DNA from 3 places in the Ensifer sp. KUDG1 genome. Region 3 is predicted to be linked to each of the others. Evidence: predicted binding sites of a transcription regulator. Region 3 holds the regulator's gene; each other region holds the start of a gene.
What was found. The regulator LexA, encoded in region 3, represses DNA repair genes until DNA is damaged. The targets are predictions, from matches to a motif close to TGTTCNNNNTGTGTTCNG.
Positions count from the first base shown of each region.

Region 1 (5,267 bases), on a different contig from region 3:
GGCCACGAACCCCGTCGTCTCGATGCCGGATGCCGATGCCGTCGAGGCGGCGATCAGGGCCTGTCCTTTTGTCGTGGTCTCCGACATCCTGAAAGAGACCGATACCACCCGCCACGCGCATGTGCTGCTGCCGTCGCTTGGTTGGGGGGAAAAGAGCGGCACGGTCACCAATTCCGAGCGCCGCATCTCGCGCCAGCGGGCGTTCCTCGCCGCACCGGGAGAAGCGCGAGCAGACTGGTGGCAACTGGCCGAAGTCGGCCGCCGCCTGGGCCATGCCGCTGCCTTCGCCTACGAAGCGCCCGCCGCGATCTTCCGCGAACATGCCGCGCTCTCCGCCTTCGAAAACGCCGGCAGCCGCGATTTCGACATCGGCGCCCATGCCGACCTTGCGCTCGAAGACTACGACGGGCTGAAGCCTTTCCAATGGCCTCAGCCGGAGGGGCAGAAGCGCGCTGAAAGCCGTTTCTTTGCGGCGGGCAACTTCTATCACGCTGACGGCAGGGGCCGGTTCGTGGCGGTTCGACCGGCAGAGACCGACCGCACCAATGCCGATTACCCGTTCACGCTCAACACCGGCCGCATCCGCGACCAGTGGCACACGATGACCCGCACAGGCAAAAGCGCGCGCCTCTCTGCCCATATCGCCGAACCGTTCGCGGAACTGCACCCGCGCGATGCGATGGAAATCGGCGTCGGCAACGCCGGCCTCGTCGAGATCGAAAGCCCGCAGGGCAAAGTGGTCGTGCGCGCACTCATCACCGAGCGCCAGGCGCGCGGCAGCATTTTCGCGCCGATGCACTGGAACGACCAGTTTGCGGCCAAGGCACGCATCGATGTGCTCGTGCCGCCGATCACCGACCGTCTGTCCGGTCAGCCGGCATCGAAGAACGTTGCCGTCGCCGCGCGTAAGTTCAAGGCGACGCACTACGGCTTTGCCGTCTCACTGGCAAAGCCGGTCGATCCGGATGCCGCCTACTGGGCGCTGGCGAAGGCGGCAGGCGGGTGGCGGTTGGAACTGGCTTTTACAGAGCCGGTGGACGACTGGGCCTCTTGGTGCCGCCGCGTTCTTGTCATACCGCAAGGGATGGAGCCGCTCGGCTATGCGGATGCACAGACCGGCGACATCAGGCTCGCCTTCTTCGACGGCGCACGGCTTCTCGCAGCCTTCTTCCTGGCGCGTGAACCGGTCGCCGTCGCACGCAACTGGGCGATCGCCCAGCTGGCCGCTGAGCATGCCAATCTGCGCAAGCGCTTCGCGCTCGTCGCCGGTCGGCCGGGAGCGGACAAGCCGGATCCCGGCGCCACCGTCTGCTCCTGCTTCGGCGTCGGCGTCAACCAGATCGTCGCCGCCGTACGCGGCGGTTGCCACAGCGTCGAGGCCGTTGGCGTCACGCTCAATGCCGGAACCAATTGCGGCTCCTGCCGCGCCGAAATCAGGGGGATCATCGATGGATGTCTTGCAGCAGCCGCAGAGTGACGGACCTGCCCGGATGGAAGCGCTCGCCAAGCTGCCCGTCTTCTGGGCGCTGGAGGGCCGGCGCGTCGTGGTGGCCGGCGCAACGGACGGAGCGCTGTGGAAGGCCGAGCTTCTGGCCGCCTGCGGCGCCCGCGTCGATCTCTACGCCGAAGGGGACGACGAGGCGCTCGCGACATTTGCCGGCCACACCCCGCAACACCCGGCAGGCCGTTTCGCGCTTCACCGTCGGCGCTGGGCGCCCGCCGATCTTGACGGCTCCGCGCTTGCCATCGCCGATTGCGAGGACGAGGCGGAGGCGCGTGCCTTCTTCACGGCCGCCCGCGCGGCCGCCGTTCCGGTCAACGTCATCGACAAACCGGAATTTTGCGAATTCCAGTTCGGCTCGATCGTCAACCGCTCGCCCGTCATCGTTGCAATCTCGACCGATGGCGCCGCCCCGATCCTCGCCCAGACGATCCGCCGCAAGATCGAGACGCTTCTGCCGAAAAGCTTGAAGGCCTGGGCAGCGCTGGCCCAGGCTCTTCGCGGGGCGGTGAACCGCCGGATCGAGCCCGGTCCCGGGCGCCGCCTCTTCTGGGAGCGTTTTGCCGATCGCGTCTTTTCGACCATGGATACGCCGGAGGAGGGCGTAGGCGGGGTGCTTCTTGCTGATGCCGAAAGGCTCGCGGGAGCCCCCGCCATCGGTCACGTGACTTTGGTCGGCGCGGGACCGGGCGATGCCGAACTCCTGACGCTGAAGGCCGTGCGCGCGCTGCAGTCGGCCGATGTCATCCTTTTCGACGACCTCGTTTCTTCGGACGTGCTCGAACTCGCCCGGCGGGAGGCAAAGCGCATGCTCGTCGGAAAGCGCGGCGGCCGCGAAAGCTGCCGGCAGGAAGACATTAATGCCATGATGGTCAAGCTCGCCAAGGCTGGGAAACGCGTGGTGCGGCTGAAATCCGGCGACCCCATGGTTTTCGGCAGGGCAGGCGAGGAAATCGCTCATCTCGACCGCGAAAACATTCCCGTCGACGTTATCCCCGGCATCACTGCCGCAAGCGCCATGGCCTCCCGTCTCGGTCTGTCGCTGACCCATCGCGACTATGCCCAGTCGCTTCGGCTGGTGACCGGTCATTCCCGCCACGGCGGCCTGCCCGATGATGTCGACTGGGCAGGCATTGCCGATCCGCGCAGCACGGCAGTCTTTTACATGGGTGGCCGAACGGCGGGGCTGATTGCCGAAAAGCTTATCGGCGAAGGCCGTCCGCCTGAAACACCGGCCGTGATCATGAGCGATGTCAGCCGGCCGACGGAACGCAGCTGGCGCGGCACGCTCGCCACAATCCCGGAGGGTATAGTGGAGATCGGCTACGACAACCCTGTCCTCATCGCTGTCGGCGACGTGTTTTCAGCCCGGGACAAGCAGGCCCGATCGATCAAGCACACTCTCGCCGGAGCATGCTGATGGGCATCTCCCTGGTGTTCCTCGTTCTCGCCATCGGCCTCAGCTGGCCGCGTTTCAGGCTCATCTTCCTGGCTCAATCGAACGCTGTGTTGGCCGCAGCGCCCCTCACCATGGTTGCGAGTGCCGTGAACCTCTGCGCCATCGGCCTCGCCGTTGCGGAACACGGTCTGCTTCTCGGCGGATTGCTCATCGCCGGCGGCATCTTCCTGGCGAAAATAATGCAAGCCGTGCCATCGACGCCGCGCATCTTGGCCTCGGCCCTATGTCTTGCCGGCTACATCGAAATGACGATTACGGTCGTGGCGTGACAGGCTCAATGCTGCCCGCACGAGCAATTACCGGCGTCCGCTGTCGCACCAAGGGATATTCGAAGGCGTCGCCTCGTATCGACGTCCCGAATATCCCAAGGTCGCCACCGTAGGCTGGTTCTAAGCGCGCAGGCGGGTCACGGCCATACCCCAATTGAGGAATGACCGTCCGACGTCGGCCACCGAGGTCAGTGGACGGCCGTTTCCGATCTATCGCCGCTTTCGTCGAATACGACCGTCTCGCCGAGCGGGGTCGCTGCAATTGACCTGATCTCTTGGGCGAGCGACGCCAGCTTGCGGGCAATCTCCTGGAGTTCGGCGGTCGAGCCGGTGTCCTCGCAGGTCTCTTCAACGCTCCGTTCGTCCATGTGCTCTTCCTCTTTCGAGTGGACGCAGGAGCAAAGCATATTTCTAATTCACCATATAAGGCCACAAGCCGTCGCGCGTTCTTCGTGCGGCGCACAGCCATAGGTATAGATCGGTCGATGAGGTCGATTACACCTACTGTCGCAAACAACCCCATCTGCGGTCTCACAGGTCATCAAAACCTTGGAAGAGTGACATTCCGACGCTGCAAGAAGGGAAACTCGGCGACGTCAGGGTTTTCATCTGGATGCTAAATTGCTAGTTCTTTCTTTGTTCCTGCCTGTCTCTTGGATGCAAATCGATGCGGGCTGTGACGGAGTGCGACGAAAACGAACGGGAACGCATGAGCGCCGCCTATCTCGAAAAACTCAATGACCGCCAGCGCGAAGCGGTCGAGCACGGTATCGGCTTGCCGGAAGGACAGGTCGGCGGCCCGCTTCTCATCATCGCCGGTGCCGGCTCCGGCAAGACGAATACACTCGCCCACCGGGTCGCGCATCTCATCGTCAACGGTGCCGATCCGCGTCGCGTTCTCTTGATGACCTTTTCTCGACGCGCAGCGGCCGAGATGACCCGCCGGGTCGCGCGCATCTGCCGCCAGGTTCTTGGCGACAATGCCGCAGTCATGACGGACGCCCTCTCCTGGGCCGGCACTTTCCATGGCATCGGCGCCCGGATCCTGCGCATCTACGCCGAACAAATCGGTCTCGGCCCGGATTTTACGATCCACGACCGGGAAGACAGCGCCGATCTGATGAACCTCGTGCGCCACGAGCTCGGCTTCTCGAAGACGGAAAGCCGGTTTCCCACGAAAGGAACCTGCCTTTCGATCTATTCGCGCGTCGTGAACTCCGAAAGCTCGATTGGCGACGTGCTGAAGACGGCCTATCCCTGGGTCACCGGTTGGGACGAACAGCTCAAGGCGTTGTTTGCGGCCTACGTCGATGCCAAACAGGCGCAGAATGTGCTCGATTACGACGATCTCCTGCTCTACTGGGCGCAGATGGTTTCCGATCCGGAGCTTGCCGAAGATGTCGGCGGACGCTTCGATCATGTTCTTGTTGACGAGTATCAGGACACCAACAGGCTGCAGGCCTCGATCCTGATGGCGCTCAGACCCGGCGGCCACGGGTTGACGGTCGTTGGCGACGACGCCCAGTCGATCTATTCCTTCCGGGCCGCAACGGTTCGCAACATTCTCGATTTCCCGAACGCCTTTTCGCCTGAGCCCGCCGACGTCATCACCCTCGACCGGAATTACCGCTCGACGCAGCCGATCCTCGCCGCTGCAAACGGCGTGATCGGCCTGGCGCGGGAGCGGTTTACCAAGAACCTCTGGACGGACAGGCAATCGGAGCAACGACCGTTGCTCGTCGCCGTCAAGGACGAAGCGGATCAGGCGGCCTATATCGTGGAGCAGGTTCTCGCTGGCCGTGAGATCGGCATCGCCTTGAAGCAGCAGGCGGTTCTATTCCGCTCGTCCAACCACAGCGGAACGCTCGAAGTCGAACTCACTCGGCGCAACATTCCGTTCGTGAAGTTCGGCGGCCTGAAATTCCTCGACAGCGCCCATGTGAAGGACCTGCTCGCGGTCCTGCGCTTCGCGCAGAACCCGCGTGACCGCGTCGCCGGTTTCCGGTTGCTACAGATGCTACCCGGTATTGGCCCGCAG
Region 1 covers NZ_JBNDIG010000011.1:18,045-23,311, reverse strand. Annotated here, with positions in the region: gene M2267_RS24180 (molybdopterin-dependent oxidoreductase) at 1-1,477, shown strand, start outside; gene cysG (siroheme synthase CysG) at 1,449-2,921, shown strand; gene M2267_RS24170 (hypothetical protein) at 2,921-3,229, shown strand; gene M2267_RS24165 (hypothetical protein) at 3,418-3,597, opposite strand; gene M2267_RS24160 (ATP-dependent helicase) at 3,939-5,267, shown strand, end outside.
Region 1: the regulator LexA is predicted to act here: its motif matches at 3,856-3,873, upstream of M2267_RS24160 (ATP-dependent helicase).

Region 2 (5,267 bases), 160 kb from region 3:
GCCGAAGACGCCTTTGCCCGCAACCTGCCGGCGGACGCCAAGTTCGGCTTCCTGCCGAAGCCGTTCTCGCTGAAGCAACTGGCCGTCGCCGTGCGCGAAATGCTCGATTCCTAAGCCTGGTAGGTCTAAACCTCTCTTGAGCGATCCCGGTGAACTCCGGACACGAAAAAGCCCGGCGAAATGATCGCCGGGCTTTTTTGTTCGTCCAAGCCTGTCCGAGATTACTTCGCGTTCAACGCAACGGCGATCTCGCCGGCAAGCCGGGCATTGTTCTCGACCAGCGCAATGTTGGTCTCGAGGCTGCGGCCCTCGGTCATTTCGAAGAGGTTGCTGAGCAGATAGGGCGTGACCGCCTTGCCCGTGATCTCGTCGTTTTCAGCATTGTCGAGCGCGCGGGCGATGTAGATTTCCATCTCTTCGCGCGGGATCTCGGCAGCTTCCGGAACCGGGTTGGCGACCAGCATGCCGCCTTCGACGCCGAGCTGCTCGCGCATGGTCTGGAAGTTGGCGATGGCCGCCGGGCTGTTCAGCATCAGCGGGCTCTTCAGGCCGCTGTCGCGCGACCAGAAGGCCGGGAAGATTTCGCTGTCATAGGTGACGACAGGAACGCCGCGGGTTTCGAGTACTTCGAGCGTCTTCGGAATGTCGAGGATCGCCTTGGCGCCGGCGCAGACGACGATGACGCCGGTGCGGGCAAGTTCGTCGAGGTCGGCCGAGATGTCGAAGGAGAGCTCAGCGCCACGGTGCACGCCGCCGATGCCGCCGGTCGCAAAGACGCGGATGCCGGCGCGGGCGGCGGCAATCATCGTCGCGGCAACGGTCGTCGCGCCGGTGCGGCGCTCGGCGATCGCGAAGGCGAGGTCGGCGCGCGAGACCTTCATCGCGCCCTGGGTCTTCGCCAGTTCTTCGAGCTTGGCGTCGTCAAGGCCGATATGCAGTACGCCATGGATGACCGCGATGGTCGCCGGCACGGCACCCTGTTCGCGGATGATCGCTTCAACACTGCGGGCCATGTTCAGGTTGCCCGGGTAGGGCATGCCATGGGTGATGATGGTCGACTCCAGTGCCACGATCGGCGCGCCACGCGCCTTGGCGGCTGCGACCTCGTCGGAATATTCCATCGGCAGGAAGGGGGAAGCGGGTTTGGTCATGGTCTTTCCTTGGGAGTTCTGCTGGCAAATGTCATGACAGCATTTGGGGCGCGGGCACAAGGGCCAGCGCCTGTTCGAGATTGGCCGCGGACATCTCTTCGGATGCGGCCAAGGGAGAGCGCAAGGTGATTTGAGCGGCTGCGATGCCGTGCCGCAGGCACGCGTTGATGGCGTGGCCACCAAGGCGCGCCGAGAGGAATCCGGAGGCGAGCGCGTCGCCGGCGCCGGTGACGTCGGCAAGCGCGGGAAGGGCTGGCGGAACGGCAACGCAGGTGTCTTCGCCGTCGAAGGCGACGACGGCGCGGCCGCCGCGTGTGACAACGCCACCCGTAAGGCCGACGCTTCTCAGCAACGACGGCCACTCATCCGCCTCGGCCGCATCCTTGCCGGTCAGTGCCCGGGCCTCGGACTCGTTCATGAACAGGAACGAGAGATGCGAGAGGCAAGGCCGGTAGCGGATGACCTTGGCCGGCGAAACGGCGATGCCGGCGACGAGGCGACCGTTGCCGGCAGCCGACTGGGCAAGTGCGGCGATGGTTTCTTCCGGCAGGTTGGCGTCGGTCAGCACGAGCTGGCTCGTGGCAATGACCTCGCGCAGCGCCCGTCGTTGCAACTGCCGTGGCGAGAACAGCCGGTAGAGCTCCATGTCGGCAAGCGCAATCACCAGATTGCCGTCGTTTTCAAGGATCGCCGTATAGCTCGGCGTCTGGCGGTCGAGAAAGGTGAGGGGAGTGTCGATGACGCCGGCGGCGGCCGCGGCTGCGGTCACCATCTCGCCGGCCGCATCGCCGCCGCGGGTGCTGATCATGCGCACACTGTGGCCGAGGCGCGCCATGTTGCGCGCGGCATTGAAACCACCTCCGCCCGCTTCTTCGAACCAGCTTCCCGGATTGCTCGATCCTGGCGCTGTCGTTCCCGATATGCGGCCGCGCCTGTCGATATGCGCACCGCCGAAAACGGCGATCTCAGCTTGCGTCATGAATGTTCCTCTGCTTGGCCGATCGGCCGAATATCTGTTGGCATTTTGCAATGCCGCATCGCGAAGCGCCACGCGCCCGAGCCGTCCGAAGTGTCATGCGCCAACGAATCGGCCGGGCCTAACCGGGCAGGTTCGAAGTGCTGGCGCCAACATTCGAAAACTCTGGTTTCGCTCCGTGAACAAGAATCGAACGCATGGTGGATAGCTATTGTTTTTCAATGTGTTGTCGCGCTCTTGCAAATACGGAACAAAACATGTACAAAAACTCCTGCGGCGGCTTCATTGCCTCGGTAGCTTCAATAACCTAAAGGTGGACCAAATGGCACAAAACTCTTTGCGGCTCGTAGAGGACAAATCGGTGGATAAAAGCAAGGCACTTGAAGCGGCACTTTCCCAGATCGAACGTTCGTTCGGCAAGGGATCGATCATGAAGCTCGGTGGGAAGGACAGCATCATTGAGATCGAGACGGTTTCGACCGGCTCTCTCAGCCTCGACATCGCGCTCGGCATTGGCGGCCTGCCGAAGGGCCGTATCGTTGAAATTTACGGCCCGGAAAGCTCGGGTAAGACGACGCTGGCGCTGCAGACCGTTGCGGAAGCTCAGAAGAAGGGCGGCATCTGCGCCTTCGTCGACGCAGAACACGCGCTCGATCCGGTCTATGCCCGCAAGCTCGGCGTCGATCTCGAAAACCTCCTGATCTCGCAGCCCGATACCGGCGAACAGGCGCTTGAGATTACCGACACGCTCGTGCGTTCCGGCGCGATCGATGTTCTCGTCGTCGACTCGGTTGCCGCACTCGTGCCGCGCGCCGAAATCGAAGGCGAAATGGGCGACAGCCTGCCGGGCATGCAAGCCCGCCTGATGAGCCAGGCGCTGCGCAAGCTGACGGCTTCGATCTCCAAGTCGAACTGCATGGTCATCTTCATCAACCAGATCCGCATGAAGATCGGCGTCATGTTCGGTTCGCCGGAAACCACCACCGGCGGCAACGCGCTGAAGTTCTACGCCTCGGTCCGCCTCGACATCCGCCGCATCGGTTCGGTCAAGGAGCGCGAAGAGGTCGTCGGCAACCAGACCCGCGTCAAGGTCGTCAAGAACAAGATGGCGCCTCCCTTCAAGCAGGTCGAATTCGACATCATGTATGGCGAAGGCGTATCGAAGACCGGTGAACTGGTCGACCTCGGCGTCAAGGCCGGCATCGTCGAGAAGTCGGGCGCCTGGTTCTCCTACAACAGCCAGCGTCTCGGCCAGGGCCGCGAGAACGCCAAGACGTTCCTGCGCGACAATCCGGATCTCGCACGCGAGATCGAGACGGCGCTGCGCCAGAACGCTGGCCTGATCGCCGACCGGTTCCTTGAGAATGGCGGTCCGGAAGCGGACGACGGCGACGAGCCGCCGGAAGCATAAGCCGCTCGGTCCACTGAGGTTACCCAAAAACCGGTCGCCCCATGGGCGGCCGGTTTTTTGCTGGCGTCTGGACAGTCGGATATGTGAGCGATAAAAGCCTTTGGTTCCGGCGACCCAGCGCGTTGGAGGGTGCGGTCACCGTGGGCGGCTGCAGGGTTTAGGGACAATGGCTTAGTGGCGCGGCGTGGGCCGGACCCGGGCCGGAATCGGTGCTTAAGAATAGGACGCAAGATGAGCGGCGTGAATGAAATCCGGTCGACCTTTCTCGACTATTTCCGCAGGAACGGTCACGAGGTCGTGTCGTCGAGCCCGTTGGTGCCGCGCAATGACCCGACATTGATGTTCACCAATGCAGGCATGGTGCAGTTCAAGAACGTCTTCACCGGCCTGGAACAACGCCCCTATTCAACGGCCGTGACGGCGCAGAAGTGCGTTCGCGCCGGCGGCAAGCACAACGACCTCGACAATGTCGGCTACACCGCACGCCACCACACTTTCTTCGAGATGCTCGGCAACTTCTCCTTCGGCGATTACTTCAAGGAGCGCGCGATCGAGCTTGCCTGGAACCTGATCACCAAGGAATACGGCCTCGACGCCAAGCGCCTGCTGGTCACGGTCTACCACACCGACGATGAGGCCTTCGATCTCTGGAAGAAGATCGCCGGCTTCTCCGACGACCGCATCATCCGCATTCCGACCAGCGACAATTTCTGGGCGATGGGCGATACCGGCCCTTGCGGCCCGTGCTCGGAAATCTTCTACGACCACGGCGACCACATCTGGGGCGGACCTCCGGGCTCGGCCGATGAAGACGGCGACCGCTTCATCGAGATCTGGAACCTCGTCTTCATGCAGTACGAGCAGATCACCAAGGAAGAGCGGGTCAACCTGCCGCGTCCGTCGATCGACACCGGCATGGGCCTCGAGCGTCTCGCCGCCGTGCTGCAGGGCGAGCACGACAACTACGACATCGACCTGTTCCGCGCGCTGATCGCCGCTTCTGAAGAAGCAACCGGCGTCAAGGCCGAAGGCGACCGTCGCGCCAGCCACCGCGTCATTGCCGACCACCTGCGTTCGTCCGCCTTCCTGATCGCCGACGGCGTGCTGCCGTCGAACGAAGGCCGCGGCTACGTGCTTCGCCGTATCATGCGCCGCGCCATGCGCCATGCGCAGCTGCTCGGCGCGCAGGATCCGTTGATGTGGAAGCTCCTGCCGGCGCTCGTCGGCCAGATGGGCCGCGCCTATCCGGAGCTGGTGCGCGCCGAAGCGCTGATCTCCGAGACGCTGAAGCTCGAGGAAACCCGTTTCCGCAAGACGCTGGAGCGCGGCCTCAACCTCTTGTCCGACGCCTCTGCCGATCTGTCGGAAGGCGACCAGTTCAACGGCGAGACCGCCTTCAAACTCTACGATACCTACGGCTTCCCGCTCGACCTGACCCAGGACGCACTGCGCGCCAAGGGCATCACCGTCGATACCGACGCTTTCTCGGCCGCTATGGAACGCCAGAAGGCTGAAGCCCGCGCCAACTGGGCCGGTTCCGGCGAAGCTGCGACTGAAACCATCTGGTTCGAGCTCAAGGAAAAGCACGGCGCGACCGACTTCCTCGGCTACGACACAGAGACCGCCGAAGGCGTGATCCAGGCGGTCGTGCGTGACGGCGCCGTCGTCGCCTCGGCTGCCAAGGGCGACACCGTCCAGGTTATCCTGAACCAGACGCCGTTCTACGGCG
Region 2 covers NZ_JBNDIG010000002.1:806,027-811,293, forward strand. Annotated here, with positions in the region: gene cckA (cell cycle histidine kinase CckA) at 1-114, shown strand, start outside; gene M2267_RS09465 (pseudouridine-5'-phosphate glycosidase) at 222-1,151, opposite strand; gene M2267_RS09470 (carbohydrate kinase family protein) at 1,183-2,130, opposite strand; gene recA (recombinase RecA) at 2,450-3,538, shown strand; gene alaS (alanine--tRNA ligase) at 3,770-5,267, shown strand, end outside.
Region 2: the regulator LexA is predicted to act here: its motif matches at 2,374-2,391, upstream of recA (recombinase RecA).

Region 3 (5,267 bases):
CCTTCGGGCGGTCGCGGTTCGATTCCCGAATATTTCAAGAACCGCCGTGATGCTCAGGGCGAATGACCGGTTCGTCGCAGGCTTCCCCTCTGTTGGGGTACCCTCGAAAACTTTTCGGCAACCCATCAAACGCATAATGCGGTCTCGAATCAGGATGGGGACCGATGGCCAAAGCCACTACGAAACGTCGACGCCGCAGTTCGGGCAGAAGCAGCAGCAAGCAGGGCGGCATGGCGCCGTGGTATCTGGCCGCAGCGCTCACCCTTGGCGGCGTCATGGCCTATGACCATCGCGCCGAGTTGCGGCACTGGCCCGTGGTTTCCGATGTCGTGGCTTTTGCGTCGCGAACGGAAACGAAGCCGAAGCCTCCGCGTGCCGTTCCTGAAGCGCAGGAGCGCGTCGCGCATCAGGCGGACAGGCACAAGCCTAATCCGAAGCCCGACCCGGTCACGAAGGTCGCCCTGGCCGCACCGGTGCCGTCGGTGAATGTCGGCGTCACGCCGCCAACCCCCGTCGTGCGGCCGAATGAAGAGGTGAAGACGGCGTCCATCCGCACCGACCAGTTTTATTTCTGCGGCATTCGCAACGACAACTGCGTGATCGATGGCTCCACCTTCGTCTTTCATGGCGAGACGATCCGTGTCGCCGACGTCGATGCGCCGCGAATCCGCCAGGCAAGCTGCGACAAGGAGCGTTCGCGCGGCTTCTACGCCAAGCAGCGCCTGCGCGAGTTGCTGAACGCGGGCGACTTCAAGCTGGTTTCGGCAGGCGGGCGATCAGACGCCAAGGCCGGCGAAAAACTGCGCCTGGTTACCCGTGGCGATCAATCTCTTGGACGCGTGCTTGTCTCCGAGGGGCTCGTGCGCCCGTGGGATGGACGCCCGACGCCCTGGTGCTGAGATCAACCGGGAGCCGATCGGCGGGCATCGGCGATCGTTCTGTGGAAAGTATCTATCCAACAAATCGACGGCGCGTTTTTCAGAAAATGCCTCTTGCGGTTTTTCTGCAATCATTCTAAATCCGCGCCAACGCTTGGTTATCCGAGCTGTGAGGCCTCGTGGCGGAGTGGTGACGCAGAGGACTGCAAATCCTTGTACCCCGGTTCAATTCCGGGCGAGGCCTCCAAAAATCTCACCTCGTTTGAATTGGTTTGACGTTCTGCCTTAGGGCAGCGCGGGTCGTTTCGCGACCCCACGTCCGCGCAAGCCACGTCTCCTATGCCTCCGTCGGATCTTATCGCTTCGGTGAAATCGGTAGAGGGGGAACGATGACTCCGCTGAGATCAGCCGCATCGGTAGCGTCCGTCAACATTAAGAACGGAGGCAATGGCATCAATGAAAAAGAGACTGATCCTGACGGCGTTGGCGTGTTTTGCGGCGACCGCTATTGAGGCGCACGCTGACGACCTGGTTTTCCAGCTGAAGAACAACACCAGCGTGGTACTGACGAACTTCTATACGTCACCGGTCGGCGTCAATGAGTGGGAAGACGATGTTTTCGGTCGGCAGGTCCTGAACCCCGGCGAGAGCATGGAGATCACCATTGCCGACGGGCGGGACGTCTGCAAATACGACATGCGATTCGAATTCGAGGAGGGCTCGGCCCTCGATACGACCGAGGACACGCAGGATCTCTGCGAGCTCGGAGAATATACGATCCACGAATAGACGATCTGGATTTCACCCGAAATGGAAAGAGCCTCGCCAATTGCCTTGGCGAGGCTCTTTTTTGATCCGGTGTTCTGCCTGCAGCTCAATGGTAGCGGCGGATCAGCCCGACAAGCTTGCCCTGGATCTTCACGCGATCCGGTCCGAAGATGCGCGTCTCGTAGGCGGGGTTGGCGGCTTCGAGCGCAATCGACGCGCCCTTGCGACGGAAGCGCTTCAGCGTCGCTTCCTCGTCGTCCACGAGCGCCACGATGATGTCGCCGGGATTGGCCGAGTTGCCGTTGCGGATGATCACCGTGTCGCCATCGAAGATGCCGGCCTCGATCATCGAATCGCCCTTCACTTCAAGGGCGTAATGTTCGCCGCTGCCGATCATGTCGAGCGGCACGGTGATGTCATGGGTGTTGTTCTGGATTGCCGAGATCGGAACGCCGGCAGCGATGCGCCCCATCACCGGGACGGAAACTGACGTGCTTTCGGCAACTGGGGCGGGCTTCGGCGCGGCAGGAGCGGCCGCCGGCGGCTTTCCAAGGCTGCCTTCGATCACGCTCGGCGAGAAGCCTCTGCGCGGCTGCTGCTGGCCGGCGGCGTAGGCTTCCGGAAGCTTGATGACTTCGAGCGCGCGCGCCCGGTTCGGCAGCCGGCGAATGAAGCCGCGTTCTTCGAGCGCGGTGATCAAACGGTGGATGCCGGACTTCGACGCCAGGTCGAGCGCATCCTTCATTTCATCGAATGACGGCGGTACGCCCGACTCCTTCATGCGTTCGTGAATGAACAGAAGCAATTCCTGTTGCTTGCGGGTCAGCATGGCACGTCGCTCCAGAGGCGTGAAACAAATCAAGAACAGACACTATCTGTTCCATATGTGTTCCGCAAGTGCCTAAAATTCCGTGAATTCAGGCAATTGGCCGCTTCTGCGGGTGTCGATCGGTCACTTTTGCGGGAGCAGGGCGCCTATCGGCGACGGTGCGTGCCAAAAACGCGCCGGCAGGCACCAGTCGCGCAGCTGATTCGAGCGAATCACGGGGCTCTATGAGGAGAGATTTAGGTCGCTTGCGAGGTCGAGCAGGCGTCCTCGAACTCCTTCACCGTCTCTGCGCTGTTGTCTTCCGGAAGCACCGCGTCGGCCGCGTCGGTCGCGACGGGCGTGTCGCCGTCATAAACGAAGGACTGGATGTAGAACGCCAGCGCGCCCTTCCACACGTTGCGTCCATCGATCTGGTGGCACGGCACGGCCCGTTCGAAATCGGTCTGGAGTTCATCCACCGTCGCAGCGCTGAGCTTGACGTCAGGCATATTGGGCGATGCGACTATCGAAGCGAGAAGCAGGGCGGCAAGCACGGGGAACGTCCACTTGATGAAGGGGTGGCACTACAGGGTGGGAAACGATGTGAACCGTGCTTTCGTTCCGAAGTCCAGCAAGCATGGCGATCACTCTGCCGTGTTCAACAGCTCTTTGCCTGCAGGCTGTGTCTGATTTGCGCCAGCCGCTGCACCTCGAGTTCATCTTGACCGTTCCTCTTGCGACGGGCGAAGAACGCACCGGCACTATCGGCTCTGGGGCCGGGGGTGGGGGATGCGCAAAAATCCCTGCGAGGAAGGGGCTTCACCGTCTCGACAGGAGGTCAAAAAAAGATAACTTTGCGTGGAAAGTGGAGTAATTGCATGCGTAGATTGTCGTTGGTGGTGCTCGGTCTGTTGCTCACGGCCGGAGCGGCGTCTGCTGAAGAAGGGCGTTCGAACATCTGGAAACGGATCAACGCCTGGACGGTGGGGTCCGATCCTTCCCTTGGAGGCTCGTGTTACGCCGCGACGAGCTATGATGCCGGCGCGATCCTTCGTATCGGGTTTTATCCGCGGGGGTCGGCGAACCTGGCGTTTCTTTCGATCGGCAATGCCGAGTGGAAATCCATCGAGCCGCAGCGGGAATATGACGTCGCCCTGCAGCTCGACCGTGGTCGCCAGTGGCCGGCCGTTGCGTTCGGCGTCGATCTTACCGGCGCCAAGGCCCTCGTCGTCAACTTTTCCAACACCGACTTCTTTACCGAATTCGTTCGCAAGAACACCTTGGCGCTGGCCTTCGAGGGACGCGTCGTCGCGAGCCTCAGCCTGCGCGATTCGATGAAGGCGGTGAGCGAGATGTTCAAATGTCAGGAGGCGGTGAGCGCCCTGATCCCGAATGGCGGGCAGGGGGCAGCGAACGATCCCTTTGCTGGCGCCGGTGGCACTGCCCCGAACAACGATCCGTTTGCCGGTGGCGGCCAGACCAAGTCGTCGAAAGATCCTTTTGCCATGTGATGGGCGCGTCCGCTTGCCGCAGAGAGGTGAATATTCCTAAAATGTTGCTGGTATCGGGCTCGGTACCCTCGACAGCGGCGCGGGGACCTATCAAAATGCGGGCAAACGGGGGTTTTGCATGCGTAGATTGCTGGTCGGATTGGTAAGCTGTCTGATCGCCGCGGGATCGGCTGCGGCTGAGGAGTCCGAAATCATCAAGTGGAAGGACGTCGACGGTTGGACCGTTGCATCCGACACCTCGATGGAGGGCTCCTGCTTCATCTCGTCGGAATTCGACGGCGGCGTCACCTTGCGCCTCGGGTTCTATCCCAAGGGCTCCGAGTCGCCGCTCTACATGAGCTTCGCCAGCGACGACTGGCGGTCGCTCGAGGTCGGCAAGGAATACGACCTGACGTTCCGCTTCGACAAGACCGAGCCCTGGAGCGCTTCGGCGACCGCCGCTGGCGACGCGAGCGGAAAGTTTCTGTTCGTGAACGTGACCGACGCCGAGTTCCTGACGGGCTTCGTGCGCAAGCGGGGCTTGGCCATCGCGTTCGAAGATCGCGTCATCGCCAATCTCAGCCTGCGTGGCACCGGCCCCGCAGCCGAAGAGCTGATGAAGTGCCAGAAGGCAGTCGACGAGATCATCGCCGACGAGGGCCGCAAGTCCAAGGAGAAGAAGGCGGATCCGTTCAATGCACCGAGCGAAAAACGCTCGGCACGGGATCCGTTTAGCCTCTGAAAACAGGGGCGCGCGAGCGGGCGTTGTTGCGCGAAGGCCGGGCGGTGGCCGGGACGAGTGGTGTCCCCAGAGAAACTCGAACTTGCGATCTGCTGATTACAAATCAGCCACTCCTCCAGTGCTTCGGCAATTGGCTCAATTCTGTTTGCCTTGGTGGAGCCGAAGGGAGTCGAACCCTCGACCTCCGCAGTGCGATTGCGGCGCTCTCCCAACTGAGCTACGGCCCCGTGCCATCCAGTCAACACGACGGCCGCCGAGCCTGTCAATAGACGCGCGCCAGCACGCCCGCTCGAACGTCGTTGCCCGATAAGTGTTGCTCGATCCGGCTAGGAGGAGCGAGGCCGTCGGGCTCTGAACCGCTTCTGAACTCCACCCATTGTCGAACTCTGCCGGCGGGTTTACCCTGCAACCGGACGATGGCGCTCCGTGAGCCTCGTTGAAGTGTCGGCGGTACACGCCAACCATGAAATGCCGTCCGGGCACCGGTTGTGAACGCCATGATGCCCGCGCCAATTACACGATTTTCGTATGTGAGATAGGCCCCTGCCGGCCCGCTGTTCCCATCAGAAACCTCTCCGTGG
Region 3 covers NZ_JBNDIG010000002.1:961,241-966,507, reverse strand. Annotated here, with positions in the region: gene M2267_RS10230 (thermonuclease family protein) at 165-899, shown strand; tRNA gene M2267_RS10225 (tRNA-Cys) at 1,052-1,125, shown strand; gene M2267_RS10220 (hypothetical protein) at 1,335-1,667, shown strand; gene lexA (transcriptional repressor LexA) at 1,753-2,475, opposite strand; gene M2267_RS10210 (hypothetical protein) at 2,712-2,963, opposite strand; gene M2267_RS10205 (hypothetical protein) at 3,237-3,965, shown strand; gene M2267_RS10200 (hypothetical protein) at 4,084-4,686, shown strand; tRNA gene M2267_RS10195 (tRNA-Ala) at 4,838-4,913, opposite strand.